2 linked regions of the Variovorax paradoxus B4 genome follow. The protein of the gene in region 1 interacts with the protein of each later gene in a pairwise test. Links are inferred from orthologs where the notes say so. Each region holds a gene or a part of one and is shown in the gene's direction. Other genes may lie near its edges.

Region 1 (11,469 bases):
AGATCATCAAGGGCGTGCTGCTGCCGCAGTTCGCGATCCTGCCGCTGGCCGTGCTGCTGATCTGGCTGGCGCTGGTGCGTGGCATCAAGCCGCTGTCGGTGGTGGAGGCGCGCATCCGCGAGCGGCGCCCGGGCGACCTGAGCCCGCTCGACGAATCGTCGGTGCCGCTCGAAGTGGTGCCGCTGGTCTCGTCGGTCAACGAGCTGCTGGACAAGCTCAACGATTCGATCCACACGCAAAAGCGCTTCCTGGCGGATGCGGCGCACCAGCTCAAGACGCCGCTCGCGGGCCTGCGCATGCAGGCCGACCTGGCGCAGCGCGAGGGCGCCAATGCCGACGAGCTCAAGCAGTCGCTCAAGCAGATCGGCCGCGCCAGCGTGCGCGCCACCCACACGGTGAACCAGCTGCTCTCGCTCGCGCGCGCCGAAAGCACCGGCGCCGGCACCGGCCGCCAGCCCTGCGACCTGGCCCGGCTCACCATCGAGGTGGTGCGCGAAGCGGTGCCGCGCGCGATCGAGAAGCGCATCGACCTGGGCTACGACGGCGCCGAGGCGGGCGCACCCGGCGTGGTGATCGAAGGCAACCAGACCCTGCTGAAGGAACTGGTGCGCAACCTGCTCGACAACGCGATCAACTACACGCCCTCGACGGCCGAGCACCCCGGCGTGATCACCGCGCGCGTGCTGGCCGACCCCTTCGGCCACGTGGTGCTGCTGCAGGTGGAGGACAACGGGCCGGGCATTGCGGAGGCCGACCGCGAGCTGGTGTTCGAGCCGTTCTACCGCGTGCTCGGCAACGAGGCCGACGGCTCGGGGCTGGGCCTGCCGATCGTGCGCGAGATCGCCAACCAGCACCATGCACAGGTGAAGCTGGAAGACGCCCATCCGGGCCGGCAGCCGCCGGGGGCGCGCTTCACGGTGCGCTTCGAGGGCGAAGCAGCCGCGCCCTGAAACGCAGCGCGTTCAGGGTGCGCTCTTGGCGTCCTTGCGGATCTGGAGCCACTCGGGATGCACCTGGCGCGCGAGGCGCTGCGGTTCGCGCTCGTTGAAACCCGCCGGCGCCAGGCCGAAGCCGGCAAGGTCGCCGCGCGACCACAGCCAGTAGCCGAGGTTGGCGATGAGCAGGGCCATCAGCACCAGGCGCAGCTTCATGATGGCCAGCCTCAGAACGCCATGCCGCGCGGGCGCACGCTGACTTCGTCGCTCGAGACCAGCTGCAGCCCGTCGGCCGTGCGCACCTGGAGCTCGCCGCCCCAGGCCACGCCTTCGCACAGGCCGAAGCTGCCGTCGCTGAGCTGAACCTCCCGGCCGCGCAAGGCGTCGCGCGCGGCAAAGCGTTCGGCAAACGGCGCGAAGCCCTGCGCCTCGAAGACCTGCACGCTGCGCACCAGCGGCGCGGCCAGCGCGGCCAGCACCTCGGGCGCGGCGGCATCGGGGCGCCACTGGCGCAGCCAGGCCGGCGGGGTGCGCATGCCATCGGCCTCGCGCGGGCCGATGTTGATGCCGATGCCGATCACCAGGTAGCGCGGCGGGGCCGGCACATCGGCACGGCCCGTGTGCGGCATGGCGGTTTCGATCAGGATGCCGGCCAGCTTGCGGTCGTTCACCCACAGGTCGTTGGGCCACTTGAGCGCAACCTTGGCGTCGCCCGAGGGATCGAGGCTTTCCGCCACGCTCACGCCCACGGCCAGCGAGAGGCCCGCCCAGTCGCGCGGCGCGAGCGGCAGGCCCAGCGAGAAGGTGAGGGAGGCGGCGGTTTTTTCTTCGCTCTGCTGTGCGCTCTGCCAGGGCCGGCCGAGCCGGCCGCGCCCCGCGGTCTGGCGCTCGGCCACCAGCAGCACCGGCGCGACACGTCCGGCGCGCGCGCGGCGCATCAGCTCGGTGTTGGTCGAATCGATCTCGACCACGGCCTCGACCGCGAAGCCGGGCAGCAGCGGCGCCACCGCCGCGGCGATCCGGTCTTCGAACCAGCCAGCCTTGGTGTCCATGCTCAGCCCTTGCCGGCCTCGTCCTTCCCGGACTTCTTTTTTTCGGACTTCTTGTCAGCCTTCTTTTCGGCTTTCTTGTCCGCCTTCTTGGCTTCCTTCCTCTCGGCCTTTTTCTTGTCGGCCTTCTTTTTGGCCTTTTTCTTCTTTTTCTTTTCCTCGTCTTCGTCCTTGGGCGTCAGCAGCGTGCCGCGGCAACTCTCGGAGCCGCACCAGCAGGGGAATTCGGACAGCAGCTTCGGCGTGTAGGGCTCGTCGATGATCAGGCCGTAGTCGTAGTTGAGCTCTTCGCCTGCGGCGATGTTGCGCAGCGCCTTGATATAAACGCGCCCATTGATCTCGTCGGCCTCGCAGTTCGGCTCGCACGAATGATTGATCCAGCGGGCCGCGTTGCCCTTGACGTTGCCGTCGATCACGCGCCCGTCGTCGATGTGGAAGTAGAAGGTGTGGTTCGGCTGGGCCGGGTCGTGCGGATGGCGGCGCAGCGCCTCTTTCCAGCTGATGACCTCGCCCTTGTATTCGATCAGCGTCTCGCCTTCGGCCAAGTCGTCCACGGCGAACACGCCGTTGCCGTGGACATCCGAACGCCGCATCTGGATGCGGCGGCCGGCGAATTGTGGGGATTTGGAAGGCATCGCCGAAGTCTGTTAGGTTGAATATGCACACATGCGCGTGTGCGCGTGTGCACACGCGGGAAGCCGCAGAGTATAGAGAGCCCTCAGATGACAAAGACTTTGGTAATCGCAGAAAAGCCGTCGGTGGCACAGGACATCGTCCGTGCACTCACGCCGGTGGCCGGCAAGTTCGACAAACATGACGAGCATTTCGAGAACGACAGCTATGTCGTGACCAGCGCTGTCGGCCACCTGGTCGAAATCCAGGCGCCCGAGGAGTTCGACGTCAAGCGGGGCAAGTGGAGCTTCGCGAACCTGCCGGTGATTCCGCCTCATTTCGACCTGAAGCCGGTCGACAAGACCAAGACGCGCCTGAACGCCGTGGTCAAGCAGGCCAAGCGCAAGGACGTGACACAACTCATCAACGCCTGCGACGCGGGCCGCGAGGGCGAGCTGATCTTCCGGCTGATCGAGCAGTACGCGGGCGGCAAGACCGGCCTGAACAAGCCGGTCAAGCGCCTGTGGCTGCAGTCGATGACGCCGCAGGCCATCCGCGACGGCTTCGACGCGCTGCGCACCGAAAAGCAGATGCAGGGCCTGGCCGACGCCGCGCGCTCGCGCTCCGAGGCCGACTGGCTGGTGGGCATCAACGGCACGCGCGCCATGACGGCCTTCAATTCGCGCGACGGCGGCTTCTTCCTGACGACGGTGGGCCGCGTGCAGACGCCCACGCTGTCGGTGGTGGTCGAGCGCGAGGAGAAGATCCGCAAGTTCGTGAGCCGCGACTACTGGGAAATCCACGGCGCGTTCCAGGCCGAGGCCGGCCAGTACCCCGGCAAGTGGTTCGACGCCAACTTCAAGAAGCCGCCGCCGGGCCCCGACGGCACGGCCGACGCGGAGATCCGCGCCGACCGCGTGTGGAGCGAGCGCGAGGCGCGCGAGATTGCCGATGCGGCGCGCGGCAAGCCCGCCACCGTCACCGAGGAAAGCAAGCCCACCACCCAGGCCTCGCCGATGCTGTTCGACCTGACCTCGCTGCAGCGCGAGGCCAACGGCCGCTTCGGCTTTTCGGCCAAGACCACGCTGGCGCTGGCGCAGAGCCTGTACGAACGCCACAAGGCGCTGACTTATCCGCGGACCGACTCGCGCGCGCTGCCCGAAGACTACCTGCCGGTGGTGAAGGACACCATGAAGATGCTCGCCGCCAGCGGCATGAAGCACCTGGCGCCCTTCGCGCAGCAGGCGGTCGACGGCAGCTACGTGAAGCCGAACAAGCGCATCTTCGACAACGCCAAGGTGTCGGATCACTTCGCCATCATTCCCACGCTGCAGGCGCCGAGCGGCCTCTCCGACGCCGAGCAGAAGCTCTACGACTTCGTGGTGCGCCGCTTCCTGTCGGTGTTCTTCCCGAGCGCCGAATTCCAGGTGACCACCCGCATCAGCACGGTGGAAACCGGCGGCAAGAAGTACCCCTTCCGCAGCGACGGCAAGGTGCTGGTCAAGCCGGGCTGGCTCGCCATCTGGGGCAAGGAAGCCATCAATGACGACGACGAGAAGGACGGCAAGAACCTGGTCGTGGTGAAGCCGGGCGAGACGGTGAAGACCGAATCGGCCGACCTGAAGGCGCTGAAGACCCGGCCGCCGGCACGCTATTCGGAAGCCACGCTGCTGGGCGCGATGGAAGGCGCCGGCAAGACCATCGACGACGACGAGCTGCGCGAGGCCATGCAGGAGAAGGGCCTGGGCACGCCAGCCACGCGCGCGGCCACCATCGAAGGCCTGATCACCGAGAAGTACATGCTGCGCGAAGGCCGCGAGCTGATCCCGACAGCCAAGGCCTTCCAGCTCATGACGCTGCTGCGCGGCCTGGGCGTGGAGGAACTCTCCAAGGCCGAGCTCACGGGCGAGTGGGAATACAAGCTGGCGCAGATGGAGAAGGGCGCGCTGAGCCGCGACGCCTTCATGCGCGAGATCGCCGAGATGACGCAGCACATCGTCAAGAAGGCGAAGGAATACGACCGCGACACCGTGCCGGGCGACTACGCGACGCTGTCGACCCCATGCCCCAACTGCGGCGGCGTGGTGAAGGAGAACTACCGCCGCTACAGCTGCACCGGCAAGGCGGGGCAGGAACCCTGCGGCTTCTCGTTCGGCAAGTCGCCGGCGGGGCGCACCTTCGAGGTGGCCGAGGCGGAAGTGCTGCTGCGCGACAAGCACATCGGCCCGCTGGAGGGCTTTCGCTCCAAGGCCGGCTGGCCGTTCACGTCCGAGATCGTCCTCAAGTACGACGAAGAGGCGAAGAACTGGAAGCTGGAGTTCGACTTCGGCGACGACAAGAACGCCGACACCGGCGAGATCGTCGATTTCAGCGAGCAGGACACGGTGGGCCCGTGCCCGGTCTGCGGCGCGCCGGTGTTCGAGCACGGCAGCAACTACGTCTGCGAGAAGTCGGTGCCCACCACCGCGCAGCCGACGCCGAGCTGCACCTTCAAGACCGGCAAGATCATCCTGCAGCAGCCGGTGGAGCGCGCGCAGATGGAAAAGCTGCTCGCCACCGGCAAGACCGACCTGCTCGACAAGTTCGTGAGCATGCGCACGCGCCGCGCCTTCAAGGCCTTCCTGACCTGGAACGCCGAGGAGGGCAAGGTGACCTTCGAATTCGCGCCGCGCGAAGGCGGCAGCAAGTTCCCGCCGCGCAAGACCTTCGGCAAGGCGCCGGCCGCCGGCAAGACCGCGGCGGCCAAGAAGGTGGCGGCGAAGAAGACACCCGCCGCCAAGAAGGCGCCGGCCGCGAAGAAGGCCGCGGCGCCGCGCAAGCCCGGTGCGGGCCTGAAGCCCAGCGACTCGCTGGCCGCGGTGATCGGCGCCGAACCGGTGGCGCGCACCGAGGTCATCAAGAAGCTCTGGGACTACATCAAGGCCAACGGCCTGCAGGACGCGGCCAACAAGCGCGCGATCAATGCCGACGCCAAGCTCAAGCCGGTGTTCGGCAAGGACCAGGTGACGATGTTCGAGCTCGCGGGCATCGTGGGCAAGCACCTCTCGGCGCCATGAGGGCGGGGCGCAGGCATTTCGCCGCCGGCCTGGTTGCCGGCGCCGCGGCGTTGCTGCTTGCCGGCACGGCCGGCCTGGCGCAGGCCGCGGCGTGGCCCGACCGGCCCGTGAAGCTGGTGGTGCCGTTCCCGCCCGGGCAGGCCACCGACATCTTCGCGCGCGCGCTGGCCGAGCAGCTCGGCAAGCGGCTGGGCCAGCCGGTGATCGTGGACAACAAGGCCGGTGCCGGCAGCAACATCGGCACCGACTTCGTGGTGCGCTCGCCGCCCGACGGCTACACGCTGGTGGTGGCCGGCAGTGCGATGGCGGTGAACCAGACGCTCTACGCCAAGCCGGGCTTCGACCCGCGCAAGGACCTGGTGGGCATCTCGCTCGTCGCCACGGTGCCGCTGGTGTTCCTGGCCACGCCCGAAAGCGGCATCCGCAGCATGGCCGAGCTGGCCGCGCGCGCCAAGGCCGAGCCCGGCAGGCTGAGCTATGCGAGCGCGGGCATCGGCGGCACGCAGCACCTGTCGGGCGAGATGTTCAAGTCGGCCGCGCGTGTCTTCATCACCCACATTCCGTACCGCGGCAGCGGGCCGGCGCAGTCGGACTTCCTGGGCAACCAGATTCCGCTGATGGTCGACTCGGTGACGGCCGCGCTGCCGCACATCAAGGCGGGCAGGGCGATTGCGCTGGCGGTGACCTCGGCCAAGCGCTCCTCGCAGCTGCCCGACGTGCCCACCGTGCGCGAAAGCGGCGTGGCCGGCACCAGGGACTTCGAGGCCGTGGGCTGGCTCGGCCTGATGGCGCCGCGCGGCACGCCGGGCGAGATCACGGCGCGGCTGAACCAGGAAGTGACCGACATCCTGAAGAGCGAGCAGATGGCGCGCTTCATCCGCGACCGGGGCTCCGAGCCCGCGCCCACCACGGGCGCCGAGTTCGACCGCTTCGTGGCGAACGAGATCCAGCGCTGGGGCGGCGCAGTGAAGGCCTCGGGCGCCAAGCCCGAGTAGCCCACGGGGCCGGTCAGGCGAGGGCCGGCGGCGTTTCCGCGCTGCGATCGGCATCCGCCAGCAGCCAGCGGCGGAAGTGGTCGAGCGTGGCCAGTTGCCCGCGGCCCTCGGGGTAGCAGAACCAGTAGCCCTGGTCGCCGCGGTAGCCGCCGCCCGGCAGCGGCTCGTCGACCAGCCCGGAGGCGATTTCGTCCTGCACCAGGCAGCGCGGCACCAGCGCCACGCCCATGCCCACCATCACCGCGCGGATCATGGTCTGGAACTGGTCGAACTGCGGGCCGGCGAGCGGATCGAGCCCGCGCACGCCATGCGCCTCGCTCCATTGCAGCCACGATTGCGGCACCGTCACGTGGCGCAGCAAGGTGCAGCGCGCCACGTCCTGCGGCGTGCGGATGGCGGCTTCGGCCAGCTCCGCGCGCGGCGCGATCAGCGCCACGTCCTGCCCCGCGAGGTAGTGCGAGCGCGCACCGGGCCAGTGGCCGTCGCCGAACAGGATGGCGCAGTCGAGTTCGGGCCGCTCGAAGTCGTAGCCGTGCACGAAGGGCACGAAATGCAGCGTGATCTGGGGATGCAGGCGCTGGAAATCGGGCAGGCGCGGAATCAGCCACTTGGCGCCGAAGGTGGGCAGGGTGGACAGATGCAGCGCGCCGCCGCCGTCGTCGCTGGTGATGAACTCCAGCGTGGCCGCCTCCAGCTGCGCGAGCACGGCGCGCACGGCCTTCTCGTAGCGCTCGCCCGCGGGCGTGAGCGCCAGCCGCTTGCGGCTGCGCTCGAACAGCGGCGCGCCGATCCAGCGCTCCAGCTCCTGCACCTGCTTGCTGACCGCGCCCTGCGTCAGGTGCAGCGCCTCGGCGGCGCGCGAGACGCCGCCGAAGCGCACCACGGTGGAAAAGGCGCGCAGCAGGTTCAGCGGCGGATTGAGGCGGCGGAGCGACATGGCGGGATGCCCATTAAAACATTCCAAATCAGAATGTTAGCTGGTCTATCCTTTGCTTCAAGTGACGCAGCAACTTTTGCTTCATTACTTCCGTCCCATTGGAAAAATCCCCATGCAACGTCGTCATCTTCTTTCCGCCCTGGCCGCTGTTTCTGTCGCTCCTGGAATATCCTTTGCCCAGCAAGGCAAGCCGATCCGCATGATCGTGCCCTTCCCGCCCGGCGGCGCCACCGACATCACGGCGCGCGTGCTGTCGGAGCCGCTGGCCAAGATCCTCCAGCAGCCCGTGGTCATCGACAACCGCGCCGGTGCCGGCGGCTCCATCGGCATGGCCGAAGTGGCCCGCTCGGCGCCGGACGGCCTCTCGTTCGGCGTGGCCACGCTCTCCACGCACGGCGTGAACCCGGCCGTGTACCAGAAGCTGCCCTACGACCCGGTCAAGGGCTTCGTCGCCGTGACCGAGCTGGTGAAGGCGCCGGGCGTGGTCGTCATCAACCCGCGCGTCCTGCCGGTGAACAGCTTCGCGGAACTCGTGAAGTACCTGAAGGCCAATCCGGGCAAGGTGTCGTACGCATCGCCGGGCAACGGCACCATCGGCCACATGTGGGGCGAACTCTTCAAGAGCAGCACCGGAACCTCGATGGTGCACATCCCCTATCGCGGTGCGGGCCCGGCCATCAACGACGTGCTCGCGGGCGAGGTGCCGGTGTACTTCGACCAGGTGGCCTCGTCGCTGCCGCACGTGAAGGCGGGCAAGCTGAAGGCGCTGGCCGTGTCCTGGAGCAGCCGGCTCGACGTGCTGCCCGAAGTGCCGACCTACCGCGAGCTCGGCCATCCGGCCAACAACGATCCGTCGTGGTTCGGGCTGGTGGCGCCCGCCGGCACGCCGGCCGACATCGCGCTGCGCATGCAGCAGGCCGTGGCCACGGCGCTGAAGGACAGCACGGTGCGCGAGCGCCTGGCGCTGCAGGGGCTCTACGCGTCGGGCACCACGCCGGCCGAGTTCGCGAAGCAGATCGACAGCGAGATCGAGAAGATGAAAAAAGTCGCCGCCTTCGCCCGCATCCGATTGGACTGATCTCGCCTGCCTATGCATCCTGTTCTGAAGCTCATCCAAACCCGCGCCCAGGTGACCAGCGTCGCCGGGCACACGCCGCTGGTGCTCGATTCGCCGCACAGCGGCACCGTCTACCCCGAGGACTTCCGGCCCGTGTGCGACCTGGCCACGCTGCGTCGGGCCGAGGACACGCACGTCGAGAAGCTCTATGCCTTTGCGCCCGCCATGGGCGCGGCGTGGATCGAGGCGCACTTTCCGCGCAGCTACCTGGACGCCAACCGCGACACCACCGAGCTGGACACCGCGCTGCTCGACGGCCCCTGGAGCGAGCCCCTGTCGACCGACCCGCGCGTGCTTTCCAAGGTGCGCCTCGGCAAGGGCCTGGTCTGGAAGCTCACCGACGAGGGCCTGCCGATCTACGACCGGCTGCTCGGCGTGGACGAGGTGCGCGGGCGCATCGACAACTGCTGGCGGCCCTACCACGCGGCGGTGGCCGAGGCCATCGACGCGGCGCATGCGCGGCACGGCTACAGCATCCACATCAACTGCCACTCGATGCCGGCGATTGCGGGCAGCCATGCCACCGATTTCCCGGGGCTCGTGCATGCGGACTTCGTGATCGGCGACCGCGACGGCAGCACCGCCGACCCGGCGCTGTCGCAAAGGATCTGCGAGCACCTGCGCGCGCGCGGCTACAGCGTGGACTACAACCACCCCTACAAGGGCGTGGAACTGGTGCGCCGGCATGGCCGGCCGGCCGGGCACCGGCACAGCATCCAGGTCGAGGTCAACCGCAAGCTCTACATGGACGAGGCCACGCTGGCGCTGGACGAAGCGGGCGCGGCGCGGCTGCGGCAGGACCTGCAGTCGATGGTGGCGATGCTGCTGGCGACCGATCCGCGCTGATCGACAACAACCCTGCCGCCGGCGGGTGTGTTGTTACAGGGCCGGAAAAGCGCCGGCCTATAGTGGCCGCAAGTCTCACCATTGCCTGGAGTTTTCCGTGAAGCCATTCATTGCAGCTGTTCTTGCCATCGCGATGGGCGCCCTGGCGGCGGGCTGCGCCGGCGCAGGGTCGGCAGGCAACAGCGACCGTGCCACCTCGTCGTCGGGCAGCGGCGTCACGGTGTTCGGCACCATCGATGCGGGCGTCAGCGGCAACACGAACCGTTCCGAGCGGCGCTAGCCAGCGCCGGCCAATCGCCAGTCCGTCGCCCGTCAGCGCCGCAGCAGCGCCTGGCGCAGCACCCGCGCCGCGCGGTCGCGGATCCGGCCGTGCCCTGCATCCGGCACGGTACGCGGCGCGACCTTCGCGGTGGCGCAAGCCCACAGAAAGTCGTGCAGGATCGGCGTGTCGTCCACCGTCTCGGTGCTGCCGTACTTGTGGAATTCGGGGTGCCACTGCGTGGCGGCGATGTAGCTGCGGCCCTTGTCGGCGCTGCGGCGGATGGCCTCGGGCACGCGGTCGGGCAGGCTCCAGGCCTCGATCTCGAAACCCGGCGCGAGGTCTTTCACGCCCTGGTGGTGGATGCTGTTGACCTTGGCGGTCTTCACCTCGGGATAGAGCTTGGCCAGGCGCGTGCCCTCCACGATCTCGATCTGGTGGAAGTTCTGGTCGTAGGTCACCGGGTCGCGGTGACGGACGGTTTCGGGGTGCTCGTGCTGCGCCTCGATGTCCTGGTAGAGCGTGCCGCCGAAGGCAACGTTGATCAGCTGCAGCCCGCGGCAGACGCCGAAGATGGGCTTGCCGGCCTGTTCAAAGGCCTCGACCAAGGCCAGGTCGTACAGGTCGCGAATGCGGTCGCCCACCCATGCGTCCTTGAGCGGCACCTCGCCGTAGCTGCCGGGCCAGACGTCGGCGCCGCCGTGCATCACGACGCCGTCGAGCCATTCGGCGTAGTGCGAGAGCTTGGTGTCGCCGCGGGCGGTTTCACCCGTGGGGCAAGGCACCATCACCACCATGGCACCGGCCGACATGAGCCAGTGCGCGATGGACTGCTCGACGTACTGCAGCGTCTTGTTGGTGAAGAGCGAACGCGCCGGATCGGCATGGGAAAAGCAGGCGGACAAGCCGATCTTCAGCCGGGCGGAAACTGGTTGCGGCATCGCGGGACGAGCAGGGCGTGCTGTGCGAAAAGGAAAGTCCATTGTGACGCTTTGGCCTCTCGCACGGGGTCGGACGACACGCCAAGTATGCTTTCAACGCCGCCACGACCAAGAAGGAAGACAAGCCATGAAAACGATCAAGGGCCCGGCCATATTCCTGGCCCAGTTCGCCGGGGACGAAGCCCCGTTCAATTCGCTCGACGGCATTGCCGGCTGGGCCGCCGGGCTGGGCTACAAGGGCGTGCAGATCCCGAGCTGGGACGCGCGCCTGTTCGACCTGAAGAAAGCCGCCGAGAGCAGGACCTACTGCGACGAGGTCAAGGGCACGCTCGCCGGGCACGGCCTCGAGATCACCGAGCTGTCGACCCATCTGCAGGGCCAGCTGGTCGCGGTGCATCCGGCCTACGACGCGGGCTTCGACGGCTTCGCGGCGCCCGAGGTGCGCGGCGACCCGGTGCGGCGCCAGCAATGGGCGGTGGAGCAATTGCACTTCGCGGCCAAGGCCTCGGCCAACCTGGGGCTCACGGCGCACGCCACCTTCTCGGGCGCGCTGGCCTGGCCGTACCTCTACTCGTGGCCGCCGCGCCCGCCGGGACTCATCGAGGAGGCCTTCGACGAACTCGCGCGCCGCTGGCGCCCGATCCTCGATGCCTTCGACGCGGCGGGCGTGGACGTGGGCTACGAGATCCATCCGGGCGAAGACCTGCACGACGGCGTGAGCT
Region 2 (10,976 bases), 4.3 Mb from region 1 along the record:
AGCCTGCGCGTCACGTCGGCGGCCACCGAGTCGGTGATGCTGCCGAAGATCAGCAGCGTGCGCGACTTGAAGGCTTTCTCTTCCAGGTAGGAATTGCGCGGCTCGGCGGTGGCTGCGGGCTGGGTGTCGTCGTCGGTTTCCATGATGCAGAAGCGCTCCTGTGATTGCACGGCATCTTGCCGGACAGGCAGACAGTTTCGCGACATTGCATGCGCCGTGGCAAGCGGCATCGGCAATTCAGCCCGCCAATCGCCCCGCCACCAGTTGCAGCACGCGGTCGCAGCGCTTCGCGAGCTCCTGGTCATGCGTGACCATCACGAATGCCGTGCGGTGCTTGTGGGCGAGCTCGATCATCAGCGCGAACACCGTGTCGGCCGTGTTGCGGTCGAGGTTGCCCGTGGGCTCGTCGGCCAGCACGCAGGCCGGCTGCGTGACCAGCGCACGCGCAATGGCCACGCGCTGGCGTTCGCCGCCCGAGAGCTCGGCCGGCCGGTGATGCAGGCGCTCGCCCAGGCCCACGCTTTCGAGGATCTTCGTGGCCGCGGCCGCCGCCTGTGCGGAGTCCATGCGCCGGATCTTGAGCGGCATCGCCACGTTGTCGAGCGCGCTGAATTCGGGCAGCAGGTGATGGAACTGGTAGACGAAGCCCAGGTGCCGGTTGCGCAGCCGCCCTTGCTCGGCCGCATCGGCATGCGCGATGTCCTTGCCGAGCAGCTCGACCTTGCCGGCCGTGGGCGCATCGAGCCCGCCCATCAGGTGCAGCAGCGTGCTCTTGCCCGAGCCCGAGGCGCCGACGATGGCCAGCGTTTCTCCGGCGCGCACGTCCAGGTCGACGCCGTGCAGCACCGTGAGGTCGATGCGCCCTTCGTGAAAGCGCTTGGTGAGGCCGCGCGCCTTCAGCACCACGCCATTGCCTGGCGCGGCGGTATCTTGTCGTTCACTCATAGCGCAGGGCCTCGGCGGGGTTGACGCGGCTCGCGCGCCAGCTGGGATACAGCGTTGCAAGAAAGGCCAGGACCAGGGAAATGATCGCAATCGGCATGATGTCGCTGCGCTGCGGGTCGCTCGGCATCTTGCTGATCAGGTAGATGTCCTTGGGCAGGAAGCTCGCATGGAAGAGCTGCTCGAGCGCCGGCACGATCACGTCGATGTTGTAGGCAATGCCCAGCCCCAGCAGCAGCCCGGCCACCGTGCCGATCACGCCGACCATCGCCCCCTGCACCACGAAGATGCCCATGATGCTGCGCGGCGAACTGCCCAGCGTGCGCAAGATGGCGATGTCGGCGCGCTTGTCGGTCACCGTCATGACCAGCGTGGACACCAGGTTGAAGGCGGCCACCGCCACGATGAGCGTGAGGATGATGAACATCATGCGTTTCTCGACCTGCACGGCCGCGAACCAGGTCTTGTTCTGGCGCGTCCAGTCGCGGATGAGGAACTGGCCCGGCAGCGTGACGGCCATCTGGTCGGCCACTTCGCGCGCCTCGTTCAGGTCCTTGAGCTTGATGCGGATGCCGGTCGGGCCTTCGAGCCGGAACACGCGCTGGGCGTCTTCCGCATGGATCATGGCCAGCGCCGAGTCATATTCGTAGTGGCCCGAATCGAAGGTGCCCACCACGGTGAACTGCTTGAGCCGCGGCACCACGCCAGCCGGCGTGACCTGGCCGCCCGGCGCCACCAGCGTGACCTGGTCGCCCGGCTGCACGAACAGCGAGCGCGCCAGTTCGCCGCCGAGCACGATGCCGAATTCGCCCGGCACCAGCTTGTCGAGCGTGCCCTTCTGTGCCGTGGTGGCAATGTCGGTCACCTCGGGCTCGAGCTTGGGCACGATGCCGCGCACCAGCGTGCCCTTCATGTCCTCGCCGCGCGCAATGAGCGCCTGCGTGGCGATGAAGGGCGCCGCGCCGATCACCTCGGGGTTCTTGCGGGCTGCGGCCGTGATGGCGTCGATGTCGGGCAGGGCCTGGCCGTCGCGCGACAGGATCTCGATGTGCGACACCACGCCGAGCATGCGGTCGCGCACCTCCTTCTGGAAGCCGTTCATCACGCTGAGCACAATGATCAGCGCCGCCACCCCCAACGCGATGCCGAGCATCGACACGCCGGAGATGAAGGAGATGAAGCCGTTGCGCCGCGTCGCCCGGCCTGCGCGCGTGTAGCGCCAGCCGAGCTTCAGTTCATAAGGAAGTCGCATATTTTCAGTTTGAGCTCAGCCAGGTGCGCCCGCGGAACCGGCTTTGCCGGGCCGCTGGGTGCGCCCCCCAGTGGGGGGGGAGGCGCCGAAGGCGCTTCGGGGGGCGTTTCATCCTAGCATCCCGGACAATAGGGAGATGGCCGAACCTCTCCCACGTCACTTGTTGATCCCCTTTGCCGGCCGCGGTTCCCCGGCTTGCCGCGCGGCACTGCCCACGCTTCGGCTGCCGAATCTCGAGGCCCTGCTCTCCCGGCTCTCGCTCGCAGAGGCCGACACGCAAGACGAAAGCACGCGTTCGCCGCCCCATGAACGGGCGCTGGCCAGGGCGCTGGGCATTTCCGCGCCCGATGGCTCCATTCCCTGGGCTGCGCTGGAAGCCAGGCAGAGCGGCATCGCAGAACCCGGCGACCGCGAAGGCTGGGGCGTGGTTTCGCTGTGCAACTGGCAGGTGGGCATCGACGACGTGGTGCTGGGCGACCCGGCCGCGATCGAGATCGATGCCGCCGAATCGGCCGCGCTGCTGGCCGCCGCCCATCCCTTCTTCGAGGAAGACGGCATTGCGCTGCACCCTTCTCCCACGCCCGGCCGCTGGCTCGCGCGCGCGCACATCTTCGAAGGCCTGGCCACGGCCTCCATCGACCGCGCGGTGGGCCACCCGATTTCGCAGTGGTCGCCGCTGGCCCATGCTGCACGGCCGCTGCGCCGCCTCCAGAACGAAATGCAGATGCTGCTCTACACCCAGCGCGTGAACGACGACCGCGCCGCACGCGGCGTGCCGCCGATCAATTCTTTCTGGCTCAGCGGCACCGGCGCCCTGGAGGCCGGCCTCCCCTTGGCCGACACCGTCCCACCGGCCGTGAGCGACGCGCTGCGCGTGGCCGCGCTGCGCGACGACGGCCTGGGGTGGGCCGAAGCATGGCAGGCGCTGGACGCGAGCAGCATCGCCACCCTGCTGGCCGACTACACCGCCGGTGTCGACGTCACGCTCACGCTGTGCGGCGACCGTACGGCACAGCGCTACGCGGTGCGGCAGCGCGGGCTGGTGGGCTGGGCCAGGAGCCTGTTCGACCGGCCGCGCGCCGCCAACGTGCTCGAGGCGCTATGAAGATCTACGCAAGGGAAATTCCGCCCCGCTCGGTCTGGGCGCTCGAGCAGGCCGGCGTGCATCCGCTGCTGGCCCGCCTCTTCGCCGCACGCGGCGTGCTGGCCAAGGACGAGCTCGACGACGGCCTGGCGCGCCTGCTGCCGCCCGACACCCTGCACGGCACGCGCGAGGCCGCGGTGCTGCTGGCCGATGCGATGGCGCTCGACAAGCGCCTGTGCATCGTGGCCGACTACGACTGCGACGGCGCCACCGCCTGTGCCGTCGCGGTGCGGGGCCTGCGCCTGCTCGGCGCAAGGAACGTGAGCTACCTGGTGCCCGACCGCGTGGTCGACGGCTACGGCCTCACGCCGCCGATTGCCGAGCGCGTGGCCGACAGCGGCGCCGACATGCTGATCACCGTCGACAACGGCATCGCCAGCGTCGAGGGCGTGGCCGCGGCCAAGGCGCGCGGCCTGCAGGTGCTGGTCACCGACCACCACCTGCCCGGCCCCGAGCTGCCGGCCGCCGACGTGCTGGTGAACCCCAACCAGCCCGGCTGCGGCTTCGAGAGCAAGAGCATCGCCGGCGTCGGCGTGATGTTCTACGTGCTGCTGGCGCTGCGCTCCGAGCTGCGCGCGCGCGGCGTCTTCACCGCGGCCACGCAACCCAAGCTCGACGTGCTGCTCCCGCTGGTCGCGCTCGGCACCGTGGCCGACGTGGTGAAGCTCGACGCCAACAACCGCCGCCTGGTGGCGCAGGGCCTGCGGCGCATCCGCGCCGGCGCGCTGCCGGCCGGCATTGCGGCGCTGTTCAAGGCCGCGGGACGCAACGCCGCGGTGGCCACCACCTTCGACTTCGGCTTCGCGCTCGGCCCGCGCATCAACGCGGCCGGACGGCTCGCCGACATGACGCTGGGCATCGAATGCCTGCTGACCGACGACGCGGGCCGCGCCGACGAACTCGCGCGCATGCTCGACGGCATCAACCGCGAGCGGCGCGACATCGAGGGCGGCATGCGCGACCAGGCGCTGCTGCTGGCCGAATCGCTGTTCGGCGCCACGGCCGACGGCAGCGAGGCGCCTCCGGCCGCCATCAGCGTGTTCGATGCCGACTTTCACGAAGGCGTGGTCGGCATCGTCGCCTCGCGCATCAAGGACCGCTTCCACCGCCCGACCTTCGTCTTTGCCGCCAGCGGCGCGCCCGGCAAGGAACACGAGCTCAAGGGCTCGGGCCGGTCGATTCCGGGCTTTCACCTGCGCGATGCGCTCGACCTGGTGGCCAAGCGCCATCCGGGCGTGCTGCTGCGCTTCGGCGGCCATGCGATGGCCGCCGGCTGCACCGTGGCGCGCGAGAAGTTCGACGTGTTCGAACAGGCGCTGGCCGAGGTGGCGCACGAGTGGCTCGACGCCGCCACGCTGACCCGCCGCCTCGACACCGACGGGCCGCTGGCGCGCGAATACATGCGCATCGACCTGGTCGACACGCTGCACCGCGAAGTGTGGGGCCAGGGCTTTGCCCCGCCCACCTTCAGCGAGGAAGTGGAAGTGGTGTCGCAGCGCCTGGTGGGCGAGAAGCACCTGGCGCTCAAGCTGCGGCACCAGGGGCAGCCGGTCGACGGCATCTGGTTCGGCCATACCGAGCCGCTGCCCGCACGCGTGAAGCTCGCCTTCAGGCTCGATGCCGACGAATGGCAGGGTGTGCGCCGGGTGCGCTTCCTGGTCGAGGGAGCTGAAATCTAGCTCGCCCCAGGTCGGCTCGGAAATCCTCGGGTCAACTTCGGTGGGCGTGCATTCGGGACGGATTCCTACGCGGGCCGCGCGACGGCGCCCTACGGTTGTCTTTCACATGCAGGAGCCCACGCACATGAAATCGACTACCGCCTCCCCCGCAACATCCACCCGGTCCCGCGCAAGCGCGCACACGGCCGCCAAGCAGCGGACCGTCCAGCGCACGCAGGACGCGAAGGACGGTGCCAAGCCCGCCGCCAAGAAGTCCAGCCAGCCCGCGCAGGCAGGGCCGCGCTCGCAGCCGGTCAATCCCCTGCCGGCGCAGCACCTGAGCAAGCCAGGGCTCGAGGCCGAGATGGCGCTGCGCCCGCGCTTCGAAGCGCCGGACTACAAGGGCAGCGGCAAGCTCGAGGGCATGGCGGCCCTGGTGACCGGCGGCGATTCCGGCATCGGCCGCGCGGTGGCGCTGCTCTATGCCCGTGAAGGCGCCGACGTCGCCATCGCCTACCTCGACGAAGACGAGGACGCCGAGGAAACCCGGCGCCACGTGGAGGCCGAAGGCGCACGCTGCATCCTCATCAAGGGCGACGTCTGCGATCCGGCGTTCTGCCGCGACGCGGTCGACCAGACGCTCGAAGCCTTCGGCAAGCTCGACATCCTCGTAAACAACGCGGCCTTCCAGCTGCACGCGGCGTCCATCGAGGACATCACCGACGAGCGCTTCGAACTCACGCTCAGGACCAATGTCTTCGGCTATTTCCAGATGGCACGCGCCGCGGTTCCGCACCTGGGCCCAGGCGCCTCGATCATCAATACCGGCTCGGTCACGGGCCTGGAGGGCAGCGCGCACCTGCTCGACTATTCGACCACCAAGGGCGCGATCCACGCCTTCACCAAATCGCTGGCCAGCAACCTGCTGCCCAAGGGCATCCGGGTGAATGCGGTGGCGCCCGGGCCGGTGTGGACGCCCTTGAATCCCGCCGACAGCCCGCCCGGGAAGATCAAGGATTTCGGCAAGAAAACCGACCTGCAAAGGCCTGCGCAGCCGGAAGAGCTCTCGCCTGCCTACGTGTTCCTGGCCGCGCCGAGCTGCGCCAGCTACATCACCGGCATCGTGCTGCCGGTCACGGGCAGCGTGGGCGCCGTCTGAATGCAGCCAGCAGCTTCTGCAGCGGCCTGGAGCGCGGCACGTCCTCCATGAGCGGCGGGATGGAGACGGCCGGCAGCGGCACCACGCAGACGAAGCCGAGGTAGGTGTTGCCCAGCACCAGCCCGTCCGCAGCCTGCGACGCGAAGCCCGTCATGTGCGAGGTGTACATGTGCAGCACCAGGAGCCCGCCCGCATTCACGGCGCCGGCGTTGAGGGTCAAGCAGCAGGCCGAGGCCCATCGCCCGCGTTTTGCTCTGCCGGCCGCCCCAAGGGAATGTGCTGATTACACTTTCCCCCCGGTTTGCGTTGTGCAGACCTGTACACACGTTCAAGGGTTCCAATGAAAGTCTCAGCTCTCCTGGCCGCAGCCGCATTCGTGGCGTTGGCCCTGCCCGCCGCGGCGCAGGTTTCGGTCCAGATCAATGTGCCCGGCCTGATCCAGGTAGCGCCTCCCGCGCCGCGCTATGAACCCATGCCGGGGCCGAGGCCCGGTCAGGTGTGGGTAGCCGGGCACTGGCAATGGAACGAACGCGCCTACGTCTGGCGTTCGGGCTACTGGCAGGCGGCACGGCCCGACTACGCGTATGCGCCGGGCCGCTGGGTCCAGGCGGACGGCGGATGGCGGTGGATGGAAGGCAACTGGCGCCGCGCAGAACCGCATCGCCACGCCGATCGCGACGATCATCCAGGCGGCGGCGGTGGATACCACTGCCCACCGGGACAGGCCAAGAAGGGGCGCTGCTGATCTTCAGCAGCGAGGATGAAAGGAGCGGGCAGATCGCCGCTTCTTTCGTGCCCGGTCAGCGCGTGTGCTTTCCGGTATTTTCGATATGGTGCCGCTTGTCGGAATCGAACTGACGACCTTCCGCTTACAAGGCGGGTGCTCTACCAACTGAGCTAAAGCGGCACGGATCTCTCTGGGGATTTTAACGGTGCGAAACCAGCCGCCCGTCGAGGCCCATTGTGCGTTGACTGCTCTTACTTCACGCGCTTGAGCGACGGACGGCTGCCGCCCCCGGCCGGCGGGCGCGGCGGCTCATCGGTGGGGTCGGCGGGCAAACCGGTGTCGTCGCCGACATCGACCATTTCATCCGCGTCTTCGCCCGTCACCAGATGAACGATCTTGCCGGCATCGCCTTCGGTGCCGCGCGAGGCGTCGCGCAGCGGCATGCGCGCAGGCCCCTGGGGCGAAGGCGCGCCGGCCGTCGGAGACGGCGCGCCACCCTCGGCGCCACTGCCGGCAGGCACCGGCGCGGGAAACGCCATGCCCTGCCCGTTCTCGCGCGCGTAGATCGCAATCACGCGGCCCACGGGCACGACGATTTCGCGCGCACTGCCCGCGAAGCGGGCCTTGAACTCGATGAAATCGTTGCCGAGCTTGAGCGAACTGGTCGCGTCGAAGCTGATGTTCAGCACGATCTCGCCGTTCTTCACGTACTCGCGCGGCACCTGGACGGTGTCGTCGACCTGCACCGCGACATAGGGCGTGAACCCGTTGTCGGTGCACCATTCGTACAGCGCCCGGATGAGGTACGGGCGGGTGGAGGACGACTCGAGCGCGTTGATCATGAAAGACAGCGGAGAACGATTGACGCAGTTTTACTTGCGCATGACCTTTTCAGAGGGCGTGAGCGCTTCGATGTAGGCCGGGCGCGAGAAGATGCGCTCAGCGTACTTCAGAAGCGGAGCCGCGTTCTTGCTGAGGTCAATGCCGTAATAGTCGAGGCGCCAGAGCAGCGGCGCAATCGCCACGTCGAGCATCGAGAAATTGTCGCCCAGCATGTACTTGTTCTTGAGGAACACGGGTGCGAGCTGCGTCAGGCGGTCGCGGATGTGCGAGCGCGCCTTTTCGAGCGCCTTCTCGTTGCCCTTGGCGGTGCGGTTCTCGAGCGCAGCCACGTGCACGAACAGTTCCTTCTCGAAGTTGAGCAGGAACAGGCGCACGCGCGCGCGGTCGACCGGGTCGCCGGGCATCAGCTGCGGATGCGGGAAGCGCTCGTCGATGTACTCGTTGATGATGTTCGACTCGTACAGGATCAGGTCGCGCTCGACCAAGATCGGCACCTGGCCGTACGGGTTCATCACGCTGATGTCTTCGGGCTTGTTGTAGAGATCGACGTCGCGGATCTCGAAGTCCATGCCCTTTTCGAACAACACGAAGCGGCAGCGGTGGGAAAAGGGGCAGGTCGTTCCTGAATACAAGACCATCATGGCGAGAGACTCCTAAAAATCAAAAAGAGTGGGTCGCGTTGGCAACCCACTCTGTGGGACCGCACGCACCAGGCGCACGGTCGGCGTGGACGGAACTACTTGACGTCTTTCCAGTACGAGGCGTTCAGTCGCCACACGAAGACCAACGACATGACGAGGAACAGCAGCACCCACACACCGATGCGGATGCGCGTGTTCTGTGCCGGCTCGGCCATCCATTGCAGGTAGCTCACCAGGTCGCCGACCGCAGTGTCGAACTGCAGCGGCGTCATGGTGCCGGGGGTCACCTGCTCCCAGCCCTTGAACACTTCGGTCTCGTGGCCATGCTGCGAAACCTTGGTGTAGACAGGACGGCGTTCGCCCTGCAGCTCCCACAGCGGGTTGGGCATGGCAACGCTCGGGAACAGGAGGTTGTTCCAGCCGGTGGCCTTGGTGTCGTCGCGGTAGTAGGTGCGCAGGTAGGTGTACAGGTAGTCCGCACCCGTGCCGCCATGGCCGGCGCGCGAGCGGGCAACCAGGGTCAGGTCGGGCGGCGTCGTGCCGAACCATTCCTTGGCCTGGCGCGCGTCGATGTTGGCCTTCATGGTTTCGCCGACCTTGTCGGTCGCGAACAGGAGGTTGTCCTTGATCTGCTGCTCGGTGATGCCGATGTCCTGCAGCCGGTTGTAGCGCATGAACGCCGCGGAGTGGCAGTTCAGGCAGTAGTTGACGAACAGCTTGGCGCCGTTCTGCAGGGAGGCGACGTCGGTGGTCTTGTTGGGCGCCTTGTCCCAGGCCATGCCGCCGGACTCGGCCGATGCGGCGGCGGAAAAGGTCAGGCCCAAGGCCAAGCCCACAACCGCGAGCCAGCCAGAAATGCTTTTCTTCATCGTGTTTCTCTCGAGCTCTCTTGGGCTTCTCAATGGGCGGCGAAGGTCACGCGCTCAGGCACGGGCTTGAACTCGCCCTTGCTGCTCCACCAGGGCATGAGCAGGAAGAAACCGAAGTAGAAAAGCGTGCCGATCTGGGAAATGGTCTGCGCGATGTCCAGCGCGAACGACCCGATGACCAGGCTGCCCCAGACGCCAGGCGCCTGGATGCCCAGGTAGCCCAGGATCAGGAAGAAGAACACGAAGACGCCGTAGACATACTTGTGCCAGCCCGGACGATAGCGGATCGACTTGACTTCGCTCTTGTCGAGCCATGGCAGGAAGAACAGGATGATGACCGAGCCGCCCATCACGAGCACGCCCCAGAACTTGGCGTCGAAGGCCTTGAGCAGGAAGATGGCCACGGCCGCCACGACGACGAGTGCGATCTTCAGGGCCGTGCTCGACTTGCCCTTGATGAAGTTCAGGACGGCGGCCGCGGCGATGATCAGCGCGAACACGTTGACCATGTCGTCGGTGGTTGCACGCAGCATCGAATAGAACGGCGTGAAGTACCAGACCGGCGCAATGTGGTTCGGCGTCTTGAGTGAATCGGCCGGGATGAAGTTGTTGTACTCGAGGAAGTACCCGCCCGCTTCCGGCGCGAAGAAGATCACGGCCGAGAAGATCGTGAGGAACACCACCACGCCGAAGATGTCGTGCACCGTGTAGTACGGATGCGACGGAATGCCGTCCAGCGGATGGCCGTCGGGGCCGCGCTTGGCCTTGATCTCGATGCCGTCGGGGTTGTTGGAACCCACTTCGTGCAGCGCGATCAGGTGGGCCACCACCAGGCCGAGCAGCACCAGCGGCACGGCGATCACGTGGAAGCTGAAGAAGCGGTTCAGCGTGGCGTCGCTCACCACGTAGTCGCCGCGGATCAGCAGCGCCAGGTCAGGGCCGATGAACGGGATGGCCGCGAACAGGTTCACGATCACCTGGGCGCCCCAGTAGCTCATCTGGCCCCATGGCAGCAGGTAGCCCATGAAGGCCTCGGCCATCAGGCACAGGAAGATCGCGCAGCCGAAGACCCAGATCAGCTCGCGCGGCTTGCGGTAGCTGCCATACATGAGGCCGCGGAACATGTGCAGGTACACCACGATGAAGAACGCCGAGGCGCCCGTCGAGTGGATGTAGCGGATGAGCCAGCCCCAGGGCACGTCGCGCATGATGTACTCGACCGAAGCGAACGCCTGGTTCGCGTCGGGCTTGTAGTGCATCACGAGGAAGATGCCGGTCACGATCTGGATCACGAGGACCAGCATCGCGAGCGAGCCGAAGATGTACCAGAAGTTGAAGTTCTTCGGCGCGTAGTACTTGCCCCACTGGTCGTTCCAGAGCTTGCTCAGCGGGAAGCGGTTGTCGACCCAGTTGAGCAGCTTCTCGCCCGCGGGCGCGTTGGGGGAAATTTCGTGGAATTCAGCCATGTTGTTCTTCTGCCTCAGGCCTTCTTGGAGTCTTCACCGATCAGGAGCTTGGTGTCCGACAGGTACATGTGCGGGGGCACAGGCAGGTTGTCGGGCGCGGGCTTGTTCTTGAAGACACGGCCTGCCAGATCGAACGTGGAGCCATGGCAAGGGCACAGGAAGCCGCCTTCCCAGTCGCTCGGCAGCGAAGGCTGCGGGCCGGCCTGCAGGCGGTCGACCGGCGAGCAGCCGAGGTGGGTGCAGATGCCCACCACCACCAGCACTTCGGGCTTGAT

Evidence for each region.
Region 2: the proteins of VAPA_RS26565 (region 1) and recJ interact in binary tests that used the Escherichia coli proteins (3 or more experiments, as listed by UniProt). The link is inferred for Variovorax paradoxus B4 from one-to-one orthologs.

The regions. Positions count from the first base shown.
Region 1 is NC_022247.1:5,686,212-5,697,680, forward strand. The notes cover bases 2,360-5,852. They hold VAPA_RS26565 (DNA topoisomerase III), read left to right. Parts: upstream 2,360-2,706; coding sequence 2,707-5,652; downstream 5,653-5,852. Other genes in these bases: VAPA_RS26560 (SET domain-containing protein), read right to left, coding at 2,360-2,619; VAPA_RS26570 (tripartite tricarboxylate transporter substrate binding protein), read left to right, coding at 5,649-5,852. Also shown: VAPA_RS26545 (sensor histidine kinase), read left to right, coding at 1-950; VAPA_RS26550 (hypothetical protein), read right to left, coding at 963-1,151; VAPA_RS26555 (biotin--[acetyl-CoA-carboxylase] ligase), read right to left, coding at 1,163-1,987; more of VAPA_RS26560, read right to left, coding at 1,990-2,359; more of VAPA_RS26570, read left to right, coding at 5,853-6,647; VAPA_RS26575 (LysR substrate-binding domain-containing protein), read right to left, coding at 6,661-7,584; VAPA_RS26580 (tripartite tricarboxylate transporter substrate binding protein BugE), read left to right, coding at 7,697-8,662; VAPA_RS26585 (N-formylglutamate amidohydrolase), read left to right, coding at 8,675-9,547; VAPA_RS26590 (hypothetical protein), read left to right, coding at 9,645-9,827; VAPA_RS26595 (gamma-glutamyl-gamma-aminobutyrate hydrolase family protein), read right to left, coding at 9,860-10,747; VAPA_RS26600 (sugar phosphate isomerase/epimerase family protein), read left to right, coding at 10,875-11,469.
Region 2 is NC_022247.1:1,382,540-1,393,515, reverse strand. What follows is about bases 2,657-5,656. They hold recJ (single-stranded-DNA-specific exonuclease RecJ), read left to right. Parts: upstream 2,657-3,295; coding sequence 3,296-5,017; downstream 5,018-5,656. Other genes in these bases: VAPA_RS06255 (SDR family oxidoreductase), read left to right, coding at 5,142-5,656; VAPA_RS06265 (hypothetical protein), read left to right, coding at 2,657-3,299. Also shown: VAPA_RS06280 (ATP-dependent Clp protease proteolytic subunit), read right to left, coding at 1-143; lipoprotein-releasing ABC transporter ATP-binding protein LolD, read right to left, coding at 238-945; VAPA_RS06270 (lipoprotein-releasing ABC transporter permease subunit), read right to left, coding at 938-2,194; more of VAPA_RS06265, read left to right, coding at 2,331-2,656; more of VAPA_RS06255, read left to right, coding at 5,657-6,155; VAPA_RS06245 (YXWGXW repeat-containing protein), read left to right, coding at 6,496-6,900; VAPA_RS06235 (ClpXP protease specificity-enhancing factor), read right to left, coding at 7,134-7,724; VAPA_RS06230 (glutathione S-transferase N-terminal domain-containing protein), read right to left, coding at 7,755-8,366; VAPA_RS06225 (cytochrome c1), read right to left, coding at 8,462-9,235; VAPA_RS06220 (cytochrome b), read right to left, coding at 9,265-10,701; petA (ubiquinol-cytochrome c reductase iron-sulfur subunit), read right to left, coding at 10,716-10,976. UniProt on the Escherichia coli protein: Single-stranded-DNA-specific exonuclease.